Regions from separate parts of the Streptomyces sp. NPDC037203 genome, predicted to be linked through region 1. Evidence: riboswitches for the same ligand, from Rfam matches in the RefSeq annotation. Region 1 holds a riboswitch; the other holds the start of a gene.
The links. A riboswitch is a leader RNA that binds a small molecule or an ion and turns the genes downstream of it on or off. The one in region 1 is predicted to bind S-adenosylmethionine.
Positions count from the first base shown of each region.

Region 2: it holds a riboswitch for S-adenosylmethionine, as region 1 does, so the genes downstream of both, thrC (threonine synthase) here and ACZ7EC_RS08170 (aminotransferase class V-fold PLP-dependent enzyme) in region 1, are expected to answer to the same signal.

Region 1 is NZ_JBVJUC010000002.1:813,118-822,173, forward strand. It holds gene ACZ7EC_RS08140 (response regulator) at 1-185, opposite strand, end outside; gene ctaE (aa3-type cytochrome oxidase subunit III) at 343-963, shown strand; gene qcrC (cytochrome bc1 complex diheme cytochrome c subunit) at 1,027-1,839, shown strand; gene qcrA (cytochrome bc1 complex Rieske iron-sulfur subunit) at 1,836-2,894, shown strand; gene qcrB (cytochrome bc1 complex cytochrome b subunit) at 2,891-4,528, shown strand; gene trpD (anthranilate phosphoribosyltransferase) at 4,667-5,731, shown strand; SAM riboswitch class IV at 5,813-5,929, shown strand; gene ACZ7EC_RS08170 (aminotransferase class V-fold PLP-dependent enzyme) at 6,094-7,434, shown strand; gene ACZ7EC_RS08175 (Lrp/AsnC family transcriptional regulator) at 7,474-7,755, opposite strand; gene ACZ7EC_RS08180 (rhomboid family intramembrane serine protease) at 7,752-8,537, opposite strand; gene ACZ7EC_RS08185 (hypothetical protein) at 8,686-8,925, shown strand; gene ACZ7EC_RS08190 (NYN domain-containing protein) at 8,982-9,056, shown strand, end outside.
Region 2 is NZ_JBVJUC010000006.1:125,512-134,567, reverse strand. It holds gene ACZ7EC_RS18920 (NADH:flavin oxidoreductase) at 1-110, opposite strand, end outside; gene groL (chaperonin GroEL) at 314-1,936, opposite strand; gene ACZ7EC_RS18910 (cold-shock protein) at 2,238-2,441, opposite strand; gene ACZ7EC_RS18905 (MoaD/ThiS family protein) at 2,887-3,165, opposite strand; gene thrC (threonine synthase) at 3,162-4,445, opposite strand; SAM riboswitch class I at 4,464-4,609, opposite strand; gene ACZ7EC_RS18895 (glucosyl-3-phosphoglycerate synthase) at 4,772-5,716, shown strand; gene ACZ7EC_RS18890 (alpha,alpha-trehalose-phosphate synthase (UDP-forming)) at 5,800-7,227, shown strand; gene otsB (trehalose-phosphatase) at 7,215-8,048, opposite strand; gene ACZ7EC_RS18880 (DUF3263 domain-containing protein) at 8,137-8,376, opposite strand; gene ACZ7EC_RS18875 (extracellular solute-binding protein) at 8,393-9,056, opposite strand, start outside.

The DNA.
Region 1 (9,056 bases):
CCGTCGAGCACGCAGGCATCGATGCCCCCGCGGTCCAGTTCGCGCAGCACCGCCGCGGGCGTGGCGCACTCCACGAACTCCACTCGGGGCACGTCCGGCGCGGGCTGCCGCCCGGTGGCCAGCCGTACTTGCTCGCGGGTGTTGGAGTCGTCGCTGTAGACCAGCACAGTGGCGGTCGGCTGCATTGTTCCTCCGGGTCGACGTCGGCGTCGTACGGACAGGACGGACGGGGCCGTTTGGGCGGATGTTACTCCCATGAACACCACGTCAACACCGGTTCGGAGGGCAGCAACACTCCGAACGGCACCCCCCGGAGTGAGGGCGAGATAAGCGACCGACATAATGTCGGTCGTGGCGACAGCAACGACAGTAGAAACCGGGCACGCGCACCCGTCGGTCAACCGGCCGAACCTCACCAGCGTCGGAACCATCATCTGGCTGAGTTCCGAGCTGATGTTCTTCGCGGCCCTCTTCGCGATGTACTTCACCCTCCGGTCGGTGACCGGACCGGCTCACTGGAAGCACATGGCTTCAAGCCTCAATGTGCCTTTCTCCGCGACGAACACCACGATCCTGGTGCTCTCGTCGCTCACCTGTCAGCTCGGCGTGTTCGCGGCCGAGCGGGGCGACGTGAAGAAGCTCCGTGGCTGGTTCATCCTCACCTTCATCATGGGTGCGATCTTCATCGGCGGTCAGATCTACGAGTACACGAGCCTGGTGAAGGAGGACGGCCTCTCGCTCTCCTCCGACCCGTACGGCTCGGTGTTCTACCTGACCACCGGCTTCCACGGCCTGCATGTGACGGGCGGTCTCATCGCCTTCCTGCTGGTCCTCGGCCGCACCTACATGGCCAAGAGGTTCACCCACGAGCAGGCGACGGCCGCCATCGTCGTGTCCTACTACTGGCACTTCGTCGATGTCGTCTGGATCGGCCTCTTCGCCACGATCTATTTGATCAAGTAGCCGGGACCGCTCCCGCTAAGTCCAGAAGCACCGACGCAGAAGATCCTGACACCGGGGTAATCCGTGAAAAAGCTCTCCGCACGACGACGCCATCCGCTGGCGGCGGTCGTCGTCCTACTCCTCGCGCTGGCGGCCACGGGGGGGCTGTACACCGCGTTCGCGCCCGCGGGCAAGGCGCAGGCCGACGCAGGCTCCCAGTCCCTGACCATCAAGGAGGGTAGGAAGCTCTTCGAGGTCGGCTGCGCCAGCTGCCACGGCACCGGTGGGCAGGGCTCCTCCGACGGGCCGAGCCTGGTCGGCGTGGGCGCCGCGGCCGTCGACTTCCAGGTCGGTACCGGCCGTATGCCGGCCGCGACCTCGCAGGGCGCCCAGGTCCCGCGCAAGAAGACCGTGTACACCCAGACCCAGATCGACCAGCTCGCCGCGTACGTCGCGTCGCTGGGCGCCGGTCCGGTGGTGCCGACCAAGCAGCAGTACGGTCCGGACGGCGCGGACATCGCCAAGGGTGGCGAGCTGTTCCGCACCAACTGCGCGCAGTGCCACAACTTCACCGGCAAGGGCGGTGCCCTCACCGAGGGCAAGTTCGCGCCCACGCTGGAGGGTGTCGACCCGAAGCACATCTACGAGGCCATGCAGACCGGCCCGCAGAACATGCCGTCCTTCCCGGACACCACGATGTCCTCCCAGAACAAGAAGGACATCATCGCGTACCTGCACGCGATCGACAGCAGCCAGACGACGAATCCGGGCGGTCTGGAGCTGGGCGGCCTCGGGCCGGTCAGTGAGGGCCTGTTCGCCTGGATCTTCGGTCTCGGCGCGCTGATCGCCGTCGCCGTCTGGGTCGCCGCTCGGACCGCAAAGGCCAAGAAGTCATGAGTAGCCAAGACATTCCAGAAGAGAACCTGCCCGCTGAGCAGGACCACGCGCGCGGCGCGGTAGCGATCGCGGACGAGGAGAACCCGTTCGCCGATCCGGGGCTGCCGCCCCACGAGCACCGCATCCAGGACATCGACGAGCGGGCCGCCAAGCGGTCCGAGCGTATGGTCGCCCTGCTGTTCACGATCTCGATGCTGGCCACCGTCGGCTTCATCGTCTCGTACGTGACGATCCCGCACGACAAGAACATCTTCGTCTTCCCGATCGGTCACATCAGCGCGCTGAACTTCGCGCTCGGCCTGACCCTCGGCGTGGCGCTGTTCTGCATCGGCGCGGGCGCGGTCCACTGGGCCCGCACCCTGATGTCCGACGTCGAGGTCGCCGACGAGCGGCACGCGATCGCGGCCCCCGAGGAGGTCCGGGCGAAGGTCCACGCGGACTTCCGCCAGGGCGCCAAGGAGTCGGCGCTCGGCCGTCGCAAGCTGATCCGCAACACGATGTTCGGCGCGCTGGCCCTGGTGCCGCTCTCCGGCGTCATGCTGCTGCGCGACCTCGGCCCGCTGCCCGGCACCTCGCTGCGGCACACCCTGTGGGCCAAGGGCAAGCGCCTGGTCAACATGAACACCAACCAGCCGCTGCGCCCCGAGGACATCGCCGTCGGCTCGCTCACCTTCGCCAAGCCGGACGGCCTGGAGGAGACGGACGAGGAGTTCCAGAACGAGCTGGCCAAGGCGGCCCTGATGATCGTCCGGCTCCAGCCGGACAACATCAAGGACAAGCGCGAGCTCGACTGGTCGCACGAGGGCGTCGTCGCCTTCTCCAAGATCTGCACGCACGTCGGCTGCCCGATCTCGCTGTACGAGCAGCAGACGCACCACGTGCTGTGCCCGTGCCACCAGTCCACCTTCGACCTCTCCGACGGCGCCCGAGTGATCTTCGGCCCCGCCGGCCACGCCCTGCCGCAGCTGCGCATCGGTGTGGACAGTGAGGGTTACCTCCAGGCGCTCGGCGACTTCGAGGAGCCCGTCGGTCCTGCATTCTGGGAGCGCGGATGAGTACTGCAGCGAACGAGACCTCCCGCGCGCGCGGGAAGGCACCGGCCGGCGAGCGGATCGCCGACTGGGCCGACGGCCGGCTCGGGATCTACTCCCTGGCCAAGGCCAACATGCGCAAGATCTTCCCCGACCACTGGTCGTTCATGTTGGGCGAAGTGTGCATGTACAGCTTCATCATCATCATCCTGACGGGTGTCTATCTGACGCTGTTCTTCCACCCGTCGATGAACGAGGTCGTGTACCACGGCAGCTATGTCCCGCTCCAGGGGCAGATGATGTCGGAGGCCTTCAACTCGACCCTGCACATCTCCTTCGACGTGCGCGGTGGTCTGCTGGTCCGGCAGATCCACCACTGGGCCGCGCTGATCTTCCTCGCCGGCATGTTCGTGCACATGATGCGCGTGTTCTTCACCGGCGCGTTCCGCAAGCCGCGTGAGATCAACTGGCTGTTCGGCTTCCTGCTGTTCGTCCTCGGCATGTTCACCGGTTTCACCGGTTACTCGCTCCCGGACGACCTGCTCTCCGGCACCGGTGTGCGCTTCACCGAGGGTGCGATCCTGTCCATGCCGATCGTCGGCACGTACATCTCGTACTTCCTCTTCGGCGGTCAGTTCCCCGGCCACGACTTCGTCGCCCGGTTCTACTCGATCCACATCCTGCTGCTGCCGGGCATCATGCTCGGCCTGATGGTGGCGCACCTGATCCTGGTCTTCTACCACAAGCACACGCAGTTCGCGGGTCCGGGCAAGACCAACAACAACGTCGTCGGCATGCCGCTGCTGCCGGTGTACATGGCCAAGGCCGGTGGCTTCTTCTTCCTGGTCTTCGGTGTCATCGCGGCCATCGCCGCGGTCGCGCAGATCAACCCGATCTGGGCCATGGGCCCCTACCGTCCGGACCAGGTGTCCACCGGCGCCCAGCCCGACTGGTACATGGGCTTCGCCGAGGGTCTGATCCGCTTCATGCCGGGCTGGGAGATCAACTTCTGGGGCCACACCCTGGTCCTGGGCGTCTTCATCCCGCTGGTGCTGTTCGGCGTGGTCCTGGGCGCGATGGCGCTCTACCCGTTCATCGAGTCCTGGATCACCGGCGACAAGAGCGAGCACCACATCCTGGACCGCCCGCGCAACGCCCCGACCCGTACCGGTCTCGGTGTCGCCTGGGTGACGATGTACATGATCACGCTGGTCGGTGGTGGCAACGACCTGTGGGCCACCCACTTCCACCTGTCGATCAACTCCGTGACCTGGTTCGTCCGGATCTTCTTCTTCGTCGGCCCGGTCATCGCGTTCATCGCCACCAAGCGGATCTGCCTCGGCCTCCAGCGCCGCGACCGCGACAAGGTGCTGCACGGCCGCGAGACCGGCATCATCAAGCGGCTGCCGCACGGTGAGTTCATCGAGGTGCACGAGCCGCTCAGCCAGGAGCAGCTGCACACGCTCACCACGCACACGCAGTACGCCCCGGCCGAGATCGGCCCCGCGGTCGACGAGAACGGTGTCGAGCGCAAGGTGAAGGCGTCCGAGAAGCTCCGGGTGAAGCTGTCCAACGCCTACTACGGCGAGGACAACCAGATCCCGAAGCCGACCTCCGAGGAGTACAAGGAGATCACGAGCGGCCACGGCCACCACTGATCCCCGCGTCGCCACGCCACAGAAGGGCCCCGTCCGCGAGCCGGACGGGGCCCTTCCCCGTGCCGGGGGCTCGATAGGGTGGGTACGGGTTTTCCCCGCCGAGCACCACCGAGTACGACTTTTCCCGAGGAGCGGCTGATGAGCGCTGTGACCCCCGCTGGAGGCGACACCGCGGCGGGCCGCTCCTGGCCCGCCCTGCTGAACGGCCTGCTGACCGGTCAGAACCTGTCCGCCGACGACACCGCCTGGGCGATGGACCTGATCATGCGGGGCGAGGCGACCGACGCCCAGATCGCCGGTTTCATGGTCGCGCTGCGCGCCAAGGGCGAGACCGTCGAGGAGATCTCCGGTCTCGTGCGCACCATGTACGCGCACGCGAACGTGATCGAGGTGCCCGGACCGGCGGTGGACATCGTCGGCACCGGCGGCGACGGCGCCAAGACGGTGAACATCTCCACCATGTCCTCGATCGTGGTCGCGGGCACCGGCGCCAAGGTCGTCAAGCACGGCAACCGCGCCGCCTCCTCCGCCTCCGGCTCCTCCGACGTCCTGGAGAAGCTGGGCGTCAACCTCCAGCTGACCCCGAAGCGGGTCGCCGAGGTCGCCGAGGAAGCCGGCATCACCATCTGCTTCGCGGTCAAGTTCCACCCCGCGCTGCGCCATGTCGCTGCCGCACGCGGCCAGTTGGGCATCCGTACGACCTTCAACGTGCTCGGTCCGCTGACCAACCCGGCCCAGGTGCGCGCCCAGGCGGTGGGCGTCGCCGACCCGCGGATGGCACCCGTGGTGGCCGGGGTGTTCGCCGAGCGCGGCAACTCCGCGCTGGTCTTCCGCGGCGACGACGGGCTGGACGAGCTGACCGTCACCGGCACCTCGCGGGTGTGGGTGGTACGCGACGGCAAGGTCACCGAGGAGGTCTTCGACCCGCGGGACACCGGCATCGAGCCGGTCTCCCTGGAGGCCCTGCGCGGCGCGGACGCGGCGTACAACGCGCAGGTCGCCCGCCGGGTGCTGGACGGCGAGCGGGGCGCCGTACGGGATGCCGTGCTGCTGAACTCGGCGGCGGCGCTGACGGCGCTGGAGCCGACCGACGCGCCGCTCACCGAGCAGTTGCGGGCCGGTATGGCGAAGGCCGCGCGGTCCATCGACTCGGGCGCGGCAAAAAGGACGCTGGAGCGCTGGGTGGCCGCCAGCAACGCCTGACCGCGCCGTCCGACGGCTGATCGTCCCGCGATCCGGACACGGGTTGCGGGACCTCGATCTTTTCGCGTACGTTCCCTGACAGGTCATGAGTGACAGTCATGAGGCCCCGGCCGACTGTCCGGCAACCCTCCGTCCGTGGCGGGGTGCCCCGGGTGAGGACCAGGTCGTAGGCAGCGAGGTCTACGGCAAGCGCGGACCCCTCGGGCGCTCTCGACAGCGCCGGGCCAGGGGTCCTGGTCGGTCGAGGGAGCCTTCCGTGAGCAAGCGAATGCGCTAGGGCCGCCGAGCCCCGCCTCCGCGCACCCCTTTCACTTTTCTTCCGTACGCCCCCCCGCGGCGTGCGTCCTCACGGGAGTTCCCCCATGTCTGTCTCCACCGTTGCCGTCCGCCCGTCGATCTGCACCCCGCTGCCCGTTCTGGGCCGTGATGTCACCGTTCCGCTCGTCACCGGCGGCACCATCACCTACGCGGCCCTCGACTACGCGGCCAGCGCCCCCGCCCTCCAGCGCGTCTGGGACGACGTCGCCGCCTACGCGCCGTACTACGGCAGCGTCCACCGGGGTGCCGGGTACCTCTCCCAGTTCTCCACCGACCTGTTCGAGAAGGCCCGCCGCACGGTCGCGGAGTTCCTCGGCTGCCGCGCCGGCGACCAGGTGGTCTTCACCCGCTCGACCACCGACTCGCTGAACCTGCTGGCGCGGGTGATCCCGGCCGACTGCCAGGTCTTCGTCTTCGAGACCGAGCACCACGCCTCGCTGCTGCCCTGGCGGGACGACCGGGTCACCTACCTGGACGCGCCGCGCAGCCCGCGGCAGGCCGTCCAGACGCTGGAGCGGGCCCTCGCCGACCGGGAGCCGTACGGGCCGGCCCTGGTCTGCGTCACCGGCGCCTCCAATGTCACCGGGGAGCTGTGGCCGGTGCGCGAGCTGGCCGCCGCCGCGCACGCCCACGGCGCCCGGATCGTCCTGGACGCCGCCCAGCTGGCCCCGCACCACCCGGTCTCCCTCGCCGACCTGGACGTCGACTGGGTCGCCTTCTCCGGGCACAAGCTGTACGCCCCCTTCGGCGCGGGCGTGCTGGCCGGGCGTGCCGACTGGCTGCGGGCCGCCGAGCCGTACCTCGCGGGCGGCGGCGCCAGCCGCAGCGTCGCCCGGCGCGCGGACGGGGGAGTGGAAGTGGAGTGGCACGAGAGCGCCGCCCGGCACGAGGCGGGCTCCCCGAACGTCATCGGCGCCTACGCCATCGCCTCCGCCTGCACGGCCCTCACCGAGGCCGGCTGGGACGCGCTGGTCGCCCGCGAGCAGTACCTGATCGACCGGGTGCGCTCGGGCCTCGCCGGGATTCCGCAGGTCAGGGTCCTGTCCCTGTTCGGGGACGAGGCCCCGCGGGTCGGCGTGCTCTCCTTCGTGGTGGACGGCTGGAACAGCTCCCACTTCGCGGCCGCGCTCTCCGCCGAGTACGGCATCGGCGTCCGCGACGGCCTCTTCTGCGCCCACCCGCTGCTGCGCACCCTGCTCGGCACGGCCCCCGAGTCCCCGGCCGAGTGCGGCGCACCGTCCCTGAACGCCCTCCGCGTGAGCTTCGGCGCGGGCACCCCGGACGAGCACGTGGACCGCTTCGTCACGGCCGTGCGACAGCTGGTGACCGAGGGTGCGAAGTGGACGTACCGGACGGAGCAGGGACGCTGCGTGCCGGTGGCGTGAAAGGCCGGACGAGTTGGTGGGGCGGCTTTCGGCGGACGGTCAGGAGTCCAGGCCGATGGCGAACGCCGCCTCCAGGTCGTGCTGCGAGTACGTACGGAACGCCACATGCGTGTCCGTCGCCTCCACGCCCGGAATCCTGCTGATCCGGCCCGGAATCACATCGGCCAGATCCTCGTGCTCCCGCACCCGCACCATGGCGATCAGATCGTACGTACCGGTGACGGAGAAGACCTCGCTCACCGACTCCAGCGAGGCGATCTGCTCCGCGATCTCGGGAATCCGGTCCACGCTGGTCTTGATGAGGACGATCGCGGTGATCACGGCTGGTTCTCTCCCTCGGGGGCCGGTTCGGGTGCGCATTTCACTCTAGCCCGCCCGTCTCCCGCCACCGCCCCGCCGAGGCCGCCCTCCGGGTCCTTGGAGCGGCCGTACCGCACCCACGCGTAGACGAACCCCGCCCCGAACCCCACCAGGTGTGCCAGATACGCCACCCCCGGCCCCTGCACCGAGCGCCCCGCCGCCAGCCACTGGAGCGTCACCCAGAACGGCAGCACGACCCACGCGGGAAAGCGCAGCGGCAGGAAGAAGAGGAACGGCAGGAGACTGGTGACACGGGCCCGCGGGAACAGGAAGAGAAACGCCCCGAGCACCGCCGAGATCGCCCCCGACGCGCCCACCAGCGACTGCTCGGAAGTGTCGTTGGCGACCGCGTACCCCAGCAGCGCCAGATAGCCGCAGCCGACGTAGAAGAGGGTGAACTCCACCCGGCCCATCCGCTCCTCGGTCAGCACACCGAAGACGAGGAGGAAAAGCATGTTGCCGAGCAGATGCACCCAGTTGCCGTGCACGAACAGCGCCGTGACCGGGGCCAGCGCATGCGCCCCCGGACCGGCGAACAGCTCGGCCGGGACCACCCCCCAGTGCCGGAAGTACACCCGCTGCGCGTCCTGGAGTACGTACCCGGTGCCGTATCCGGGGACGATCCCGGAGGCCGGGCCCAGTACGAAGATCAGGCAGCACAGGGCGATCAGGCCGTACGTCATCGGCGCGTCCCGGAGTGTCCTGAAGGTCCTGCCGGCCGCCGCGCTCCACTCGCTGATCATGAACACAGAGCATGACGTAACCGGACGCAAGCTGACAGACCGCCTCGCCGCCGCGAACGGACGGGCGGCGACAGGCCCCCAGGCCGTAGGGTTACGAGCCACACGCGTCGGCCCGCCGGCGCGCTCCGACCGACCCGAGAAGGGCATGATGACGGTTCCCCAGCCGACCGCCACGACGCGATGGCGCTGCACCCTGTGCGGCAACCTCACCCGCTTCGACGTCACGCGCTCCTCGAAGGTCGTGGAGTACGTCCACCTCGACCTCGCGGGCGAGCCGACGGTGGAGGAGCGCCAGGTGGTCGGTGAGACCATCGAATCGGTGCGCTGCCGCTGGTGCAACGCGGTGGACCAGGTGGAACTCGTGGACCGGCCGGGCGCCGGCTCCTGACGGGGCCGGGTCGGGCCCGAAGAGGCATGTTTCGGCAAGGTAGTGGGGTGTGACGGATGGTGGAGAGCGCGAGCGGGGGGCCGGGCGACGGCACCGCCGAGGTGCTTGACCGTCCGCTGCCCGACGGGGTG
Region 2 (9,056 bases), on a different contig from region 1:
CGGGTCATCGGGGCCATCACGATCCGGTTGGGGACGGTGAGGCCGCCCAGGGTGATGGGGCGGGAGAGTACCTGGGCCGCGCGGGAGGCGGGCTGCGTGTCGACGGTCACGTGAGGGCTCCTCGGAAGGCTGCTAACCGGGCGGTATGTGAATGCGCATTGTTGCAGACACTTAAGTAACCCGTTCGGCGCCGGCCGGCATTCCCGCCCCCGGAAACCGTCGTATGTGACCCCGGACACGCCCGAGGGCGGCACCCCCCGTCCCTGACAGGAAGTGCCGCCCTCGGTAAGGACGTTGATCAACCGGAGGTCGATCAGAAGTCCATGTCACCGCCCGGCATGCCGCCCGGAGCGGCCGCGGCGGCCTTCTCCGGCTTGTCGGCGATGACGGCCTCGGTGGTGAGGAACAGCGCGGCGATGGAGGCGGCGTTCTGCAGCGCGGAACGGGTCACCTTCGCCGGGTCGATGATGCCTTCGCCGACCAGGTCGACGTACTCGCCGGTGGCGGCGTTCAGGCCGTGGCCCGGAGTCAGGTTGCGCACCTTCTCCACCACGACACCGCCCTCCAGGCCGGCGTTGACGGCGATCTGCTTCAGCGGGGCCTCAAGGGCGATGCGCACGGCGTTGGCACCGGTCGCCTCGTCACCCTCCAGCTCCAGCTTCTCGAAGACCTGGGAGGCCTGGAGCAGGGCCACGCCACCACCGGCGACGATGCCCTCCTCGACGGCCGCCTTGGCGTTGCGCACGGCGTCCTCGATGCGGTGCTTGCGCTCCTTGAGCTCCACCTCGGTGGCGGCACCGGCCTTGATGACCGCGACGCCGCCCGCGAGCTTGGCCAGGCGCTCCTGGAGCTTCTCGCGGTCGTAGTCCGAGTCGCTGTTCTCGATCTCGGCGCGGATCTGGTTCACCCGGCCGTTGACCTGCTCCGAGGAGCCGGCACCGTCGACGATGGTGGTCTCGTCCTTGGTGATGACGACCTTGCGGGCGCGGCCCAGGAGGTCCAGGGTCGCGTTCTCCAGCTTGAGGCCGACCTCCTCGGAGATGACCTCGCCGCCCGTGAGGATGGCGATGTCGCCGAGCATGGCCTTGCGACGGTCGCCGAAGCCCGGAGCCTTGACGGCGACGGACTTGAAGGTGCCGCGGATCTTGTTGACGACCAGGGTCGACAGGGCCTCGCCCTCGACGTCCTCGGCGATGATCAGCAGCGGCTTGCCCGACTGCATGACCTTCTCCAGGAGCGGGAGCAGGTCCTTGACGGAGCTGATCTTGGAGTTCGCGATGAGGATGTACGGGTCCTCGAGCGACGCCTCCATGCGCTCCATGTCGGTGGCGAAGTAGGCGGAGATGTAGCCCTTGTCGAAGCGCATGCCCTCGGTGAGCTCGAGCTCCAGACCGAAGGTGTTGCTCTCCTCGACGGTGATGACGCCTTCCTTGCCGACCTTGTCCATCGCCTCGGCGATCAGCTCGCCGATCTGGGTGTCGGCGGCGGAGATGGACGCGGTGGAGGCGATCTGCTCCTTGGTCTCGACGTCCTTCGCCTGCTCGAGCAGGGCGGCGGAGACGGCCTCGACGGCCTTCTCGATACCGCGCTTCAGAGCCATCGGGTTGGCACCGGCGGCGACGTTGCGCAGGCCTTCCTTGACCAGGGCCTGGGCGAGCACGGTCGCGGTGGTCGTACCGTCACCGGCGACGTCGTCCGTCTTCTTGGCGACTTCCTTGACCAGCTCGGCGCCGATCTTCTCGTACGGGTCCTCGAGCTCGATCTCCTTGGCGATGGAGACACCATCGTTGGTGATCGTGGGGGCGCCCCACTTCTTCTCGAGGACGACGTTGCGACCCTTGGGGCCGAGCGTCACCTTGACGGCGTCCGCGAGCTGGTTCATGCCGCGCTCGAGGCCGCGCCGCGCCTCCTCGTCGAACGCGATGATCTTGGCCATGTGAAGTGGTCCCTCCAGGACTGGGGGTGATTCCTTCGGACCGCGCCCGCGCCCGCGACGGACGGCTCGCCGGCCTGTGGTTCCTTGCCCCACGTGGCCCGCGGACCTCACCGACCCGGTCCTTCGTTGTCACTCTCACCTTCAGAGTGCTAACGCCAATGATTAGCACTCGGCATGCCCGAGTGCAAGCGCCTCGGGCGCGACGGCGGGTGGGTCAGCCGGGGGCGAACACCGCCCGGAGCCGGGCACGCCGAAGGGCCCGCACCCTGTGCGAGGTGCGGGCCCTTCGGTGGAGAAACGTTCAGACGGCGACGCGAACCATGTCGGCCTGCGGACCCTTCTGGCCCTGCGAGATCTCGAACTCGACTCGCTGGCCCTCCTCCAGGGTGCGGTAGCCGTCCATCTGAATGGCGCTGTAATGGACGAAGACGTCCGCACCACCGTCGACCGCGATGAAGCCGTACCCCTTCTCCGCGTTGAACCACTTGACGGTGCCCTGAGCCATGCCTAACTCCCCTATTACTGGCCCTTGCGCAGATCCGCACTTCGCGGATCCGGGTCAGACCTCGCCCCCCAATGCGTCGGGGGCGTGCGCCGGAACGCGTCGACCGCGGCTGAATGTATCTGTCCAACTGCCCTCTGCAACAGGTCAATTGGACGAGAAATCTGGACGAGAACGATCCGGAATGTAGGGAGAATTCATCAGAATTCAGGGCAAGTCGGGCCCCGTAAAAGACACAAAAGCCGCGGAAAGCCCGTGCATTTTGGCTGCTTCTTATCGGGCCCGCGGAGGAGAATCGAGGGCTAACCCTCGATCAACTCAGGGCGCCTTCCCCAACTGTACCGCGCTCAATCACGCAGAATTGCCCCCTCCGCTTCTCTCACGGAGAGGGCAATCCGATGCACCTTGGGTGACCGTCATTACCGAAGGTAACGTCCGGTCCGTCGGGTCAGCAGCCGCCGGCCACCGCCGGGATGATGGAGACGCCCGCGCCGTCCGGGGTGGAGGTCTGCAGGCCCTGCTCGAAACGCACGTCGTCGTCGTTGACGTACACGTTCACGAACCGGCGCAGCCTGCCCTGGTCGTCCAGGACGCGGGCGGCGATGCCGGTGTGGTTCTTCTCCAGGTCCTCGATGACCTCGGCGAGGGTCGCGCCCTCGGCGGCCACCTCGGACCGCCCGCCGGTGTAGGTGCGCAGGATGGTGGGGATGCGAACGGTCACGCTCATGCGAGGCCAGCCTCTCGGAAGGAGTCCAGGGTCGGGCGGATGGTGGCGGTCAGGCCGGTGCCGGCCACCGCGTCGAGGGTCTTCAGACCGTCGCCGGTGTTGAGGACGACGGTGGTCTTCGCCGGGTCGAGCACCCCGCTCTCGATCAACTTCTTCGTGACGCCGACGGTCACGCCGCCCGCCGTCTCGGCGAAGATGCCCTCGGTGCGGGCCAGCAGCTTGATCGACGCCACGATCTGCTCGTCCGTCACGTCCTCCACCGCGCCGCCGGTGCGCCGGGCGATGTCCAGGACATAGGGGCCGTCGGCCGGGTTGCCGATCGCGAGGGACTTGGCGATGGTGTCCGGCTTCTGGGGCCGGACCACGTCGTGGCCCGCCTTGAAGGCCGTGGACACCGGCGAGCAGCCCTCCGCCTGGGCGCCGAAGATCTTGTACGGCCGGTCCTCGACCAGCCCGAGCTCGATCAGCTCCCGCAGCCCCTTGTCGATCTTGGTGAGCTGGGAGCCGGAGGCGATCGGGACCACGATCTGGTCGGGCAGCCGCCAGCCGAGCTGCTCGCAGATCTCGTACGCCAGGGTCTTGGAGCCCTCGGCGTAGTACGGCCGCAGATTCACGTTGACGAAGCCCCAGCCCTCGCCGGCCGGGTCGCCGATCAGCTCGGAGCAGAAGCGGTTCACGTCGTCGTAGTTGCCCTCGATGCCGACGAGTTCACCGCCGTAGACCGCGGCCATGACGACTTTGCCCTGCTCCAGGTCGTGCGGGATGAACACGCAGGAGCGCAGGCCCGCGCGGGCGGCGGCGGCGCCGACGGCGCCCGCGAGGTTGCCGGTGGAGGAGCAGGACAGGGTGGTGAAGCCGAAGGCGCGGGCGGCCTCCAGGGCCTGGGCGACCACCCGGTCCTTGAAGGAGTGGGTCGGGTTGCCGGAGTCGTCCTTGACGTACAGACCGCCGGTGACGCCGAGTTCGCGGGCCAGGTTGTCGGCCTTGACCAGCTTGGTCCAGCCGGGGTTGATGTTCGGCTTGCCGGCCACGTCGGCCGGGACCGGCAGCAGCGGGGCGTAGCGCCAGATGCTGGTGGGGCCGTCCTCGATCCGCTTGCGGAGTTCCTCGGTGTCGTACCCGGAGAAGTCGTAGGCGATCTCCAGCGGGCCGAAGCATTCCTCGCAGGCGAAGACCGGGCCGAGCGGGACGCGGTGGCCGCATTCGCGGCAGCTGAGGGCGGCGGCGGGACCGAGGTCGACGGTGGAGGTACCGGAGGTGGCAACTGTCTGCACAGCCATGGGAGGCGAGGCCCTTTCTCCTCATCTTCCTCACGACGCACTTCGCCGTGAGACGGATTTGGCACCTTCCCTAGCCGGGAGCCTCGCTGCTATGGGAACGAGAACCGGCTGGAGGGTTGCCGGGGCTTCATCGGGCCGTGTCCCTCTGCCCCTCTGGATGAGCGGTATTCGATTGTGTCCGCACTGCTGCGGCATGTCCGCGCGCGACCCCCGACATGCGATGGTCATCGGCGTTGCTCAAGACTGTAACCGAAGGCCTGGAGAGTTGAGATAGTCGTCCGTACCGCGAGACGAGACCGCGAGGCGAGCGTGAGGAGCCGGGGACCGTGCTGGAAGAAGTCGAGCGCTGGATGGGCAACCGCTCCTGGTCCGTGCGCGACCGTCCCCCGCACCAGGTCCTCGCGGCGAAGCAGCGCACCGGCCAGACCATCAGCGTGGTGCTGCCCGCCCTCGACGAGGAGGAGACGGTCGGCGAGATCGTCGCGGTGATCCGGCGCGATCTGATGGAGCGGGTGCCGCTCGTCGACGAGGTCCTCGTGATCGACTCGGGCTCCGCCGACCGCACCTCCGAGGTCGCCGCCGCGGCGGGCGCGCGGGTGGTGCACCGGGACGCGATCCTGCCCCGGATGCCGGCCGTGCCGGGCAAGGGCGAGGTGCTGTGGCGCTCGCTGCTCGTCGCCACCGGGGACATCATCTGCTTCGTCGACGCGGACCTGCGGGAGTTCTCCTCCGACTTCGTCCTCGGCATCGTCGGCCCGCTGCTCACCGAGCCGGACGTCCAGCTGGTCAAGGCGATGTACGACCGTCCGCTCGCCGGTACGTCGGGACAGGGCGGCCGGGTCACCGAGCTGATGGCGCGCCCGCTGCTGAACATGCACTGGCCGCAGCTCGCGGGCTTCGTGCAGCCGCTGGGCGGGGAGTACGCGGCCCGGCGCTCCCTGCTCGAACGGCTGCCGTTCCCGGTCGGCTACGGGGTCGAGCTGGGCATGCTGGTGGACGCCCTGCACCTGGTGGGGCTCGACGCGCTGGCCCAGGTGGACGTAGGGGTGCGCAAGCACCGGCACCAGGACGGGCAGGCGCTCGGCCGGATGGCGGCGGCCATCTACCGCACGGCCCAGCTGCGGCTGGCCCGCGGCCACCTCGTGCGCCCCGCGCTCACCCAGTTCGAGCGGGGTGTCTCCGGTTTCGAGCCGCGCACGTACGCGGTGGACACCGAGGAGCGGCCGCCGATGACGGAGATCGCGGAGTACGCCCGGCGCCGGGTGGCGTGACGGCGCGCGGGCGGCCGTATACGACCTGGTTCGGGCGGGGTCCGCGGGTTTGAGTGTTCCCGGGTCGGGCTAGGTTGTGGACCATGGCTTCCACGCACGGTGCTGAGGTGCTGGTCGCGTCCAATCGCGGCCCGGTTTCGTACGAGGCGGGCGAGGACGGCTCGCTGCGCGCCAAGCGGGGCGGCGGCGGGCTGGTCTCGGGCCTGTCGGCGATCGGTCCGGAGACCGACGCGGTCTGGGTGTGCGCCGCGCTGGGCGACGGCGACCGCGAGGCGGTGCGCCGCGCCGGGGGCGGTCTGCTGCCGGAGGGTGACACCGGCGGGCAGCGGGTGCGGATGCTCGGCATCGACCCGGACGTCTTCGCCGACGCGTACAACGGGATCGCCAACTCGGTGCTCTGGTTCGTGCACCACATGCTGTACCAGACACCGCTGGAGCCCGTCTTCGGCGCGGACTTCCGGCGGCAGTGGGCGGCGTACCAGGCGTACAACCAGGCGTTCGCCGAGGCGCTGGCCGAGGAGGCGGGCGAGGGCGCGGCGGTGCTGATCCAGGACTACCACCTGGCGCTCGCCCCGCGGATGCTCCGCAGGCTGCGGCCCGATCTGCGCATCGGCCACTTCTCGCACACGCCCTGGGCTCCGGCGGAGTACTTCCGGCTGCTGCCCGACGACATCGCGGCGGAGCTGCTGACCGGGATCCTCGGCGCGGACCGGGCGGCGTTCCTCACCCGGCGCTGGGCGGACGCGTTCACCGGGTGCTGCCACGCGGTACTGGGGCCCGGCATCCCCGCGGGCACCCGGATCGGGGTGCACGGCCTGGGCGCGGACGCCGACTTCCTGCGCGAGCGCTCCCACCGGCCGGACGTGGACGAGCGGATGGCGGCGCTGCGCGCGGAGATCGGGGAGGGCCGGCGGACGATCGTCCGGGTGGACCGCACCGAGCTGTCCAAGAACATCGTGCGCGGGCTGCTGGCGTACCGGCAGCTGCTGGACGACCACCCCGAGTGGCGGGAGAAGGTCGTGCACGTCGCGTTCGCGTACCCCTCCCGGCAGGACCTCGCCGTCTACCGGGACTACACGGCCGAGGTGCAGCGGGTCGCGGAGGAGATCAACTCCGTGTACGGGACGCCCGGTTGGACCCCGGTGGTGCTGCATGTGAAGGACGACTTCGCGCGCTCCCTGGCCGCGTACCGGCTCGCCGACGTGGCGCTGGTCAACCCGATCCGGGACGGCATGAACCTGGTCGCCAAGGAGGTGCCGGTCGTCTCCGACGAGGGCTGCGTGCTGGTGCTCTCGCGGGAGGCGGGGGCGCACGAGGAAATGGGCGAGGACGCGCTCACGGTCAACCCGTACGACGTCACGGGTACGGCCGAGACCCTGCACACGGCGCTGACCATGCCGGCGGCGGAGCGAGCCGAGCGCACGAAGCGGCTGGCCGCGGCGGGCACGGCGCTGCCGCCGGCCCGGTGGTTCCTGGACCAGCTGCACGCCCTGGACGATCAGTCCAGCTGAGCCGCCAGCGCGGTGAGGAGCCGCACGACGCCCTCGGGACCGTCGACCACCAGGTCGGCCCGCTCGGCCAGTTCGGCGACCTCCGTGCTGCCGCTGCACACGAGCAGCCCCGGTGTGCCCTCGGCGCGGAGCTTGTCGACGGCGGCGTAGGCGGGGAGGTCGCCGAGGTCGTCGCCGGCGTAGAGGACGGAGCCGGCGCCGGTCTCGCGGAGGTACTCGCCGAGGGCGACGCCCTTGTCCATGCCGGGCGGGCGCAGTTCGAGGACCATGCGGCCGGGCTCGACGATCAGGCCGTGCCGGGTGGCGAGGTCGGCGAGCGGGGCGCGCAGGGCCTCGTACGCGGCCTGCGGGTCCTGCGCGCGGCGCGTGTGCACGGCGACGGCACGGCCCTTCTCCTCGATCCAGGTGCCCCGCCAGGCGCCGACCCGGTCCAGCAGGCCGGGCAGCTCGGCGCGGACGGCGGCGACGCCGGGGTGCGGGGCGGGGGCGGTGACGGTGCCGGTGGCGGCGTCCCAGCGTTCGGCGCCGTAGTGGCCGAGGACGGTGAGGTGGTCGAGGCCGGGGACGCCCGCGAAGCCGCCGTAGCGGACCGCGACGCCGGCGGGGCGGCCGGTGATCACGGCGATGTGGGCGACCTTGGGGGCGAGGGCGGCCAGGGCGGCGACGGCGGCGGGGTGGGCGCGGGCCTGTTCGGGGTCGGCGACGATCGGGGCGAGGGTGCCGTCGAAGTCCAGGCCGATCACCGCGGTGGCGGGGTTCGCGAGCAGCGCGGCGAGTCCGTCCCGGCCGGCCGGGGTGGCGGGGGTCGGCAGAGGGTCCATGTACCGACACTATCCAGTGGAGCCGGTTGTCACGCCTGGACGCCCGGACACGTGCCCCGGGGGCTCCGCCCCGGCCCCCGTCGGGGACTCAGCGCTCCGCACGCCGTGTCTCGCGGACCCGGCGCAGGCGGTTCACCGTGAGGGGGTCGTGGGCGAGGGCGCGCTCGTCGTCGAGGAGGGCGTTGAGGAGCTGGTAGTAGCGGACCGGGGAGAGGTGCAGGTCCTCGCGGATGGCGCGTTCCTTCGCGCCGGGGCCGGAGAAGCCCCGGCCTTCCAGCGCGAGGATGGCCTTCTCGCGGTCGCCCAGTTCCGTGTCGCCCGGTTCCATGGGGAAACCGTAGCGCTCAGCCGGCGCTGGCCGCGCTGTCCGCCGCCGTGGCCGTGGCCTGGAGGCGGGTGAGGACGGCCGCGGGGTCGCCGCCGGGCGCGACGGCCTGGCCGATGTTCTGCTTCACGGCCGCGCTCACCGACGCCCAGGACGTCTTGCCCACCGGGTACAGCTCGCTCGTGGGGAGCTGGTCGAGGAAGGGGTGCAGCGCCTTGTCGGGGGCCGCGTCCGACTCGCTCATGGCGTTGGAGGCGGAGGTGGTGACCGGCAGGAGCCCGTAGTTGCGGGAGAAGTCGAGGACGTTCTTCTCGCTGTAGACGTAGTTCAGGAAGTCGCCGATCTGGTCGGCGTGGCCGTTCTGCTTGAACGCCATCATCCAGTCGGTCACCCCCATCGACGCCCGCGCCCGCCCGGTCCGGCTCGGCGTCGGCACCATGCCGAAGTGCACGCCCTTCGCCTCGGCCTGCTGGATCAGCGTGGGGTGCCCGTCGACCATGCCGACCTGCCCGTCGGCGAACGCCGCGAACGCCTGCGCCCGGTTCAGCTTCCCCGGCGGCACCGGCCCGGTCAGCCCCTTGGCGACCAGGTCGTCCTTGAGCCAGGCGAAGGTCCGCACGTTCTGCTCGGAGTCGATGGTGTAGGTGCCGATGTCGTCGGTGTAGCCCGTGCCCCCGGTGCCG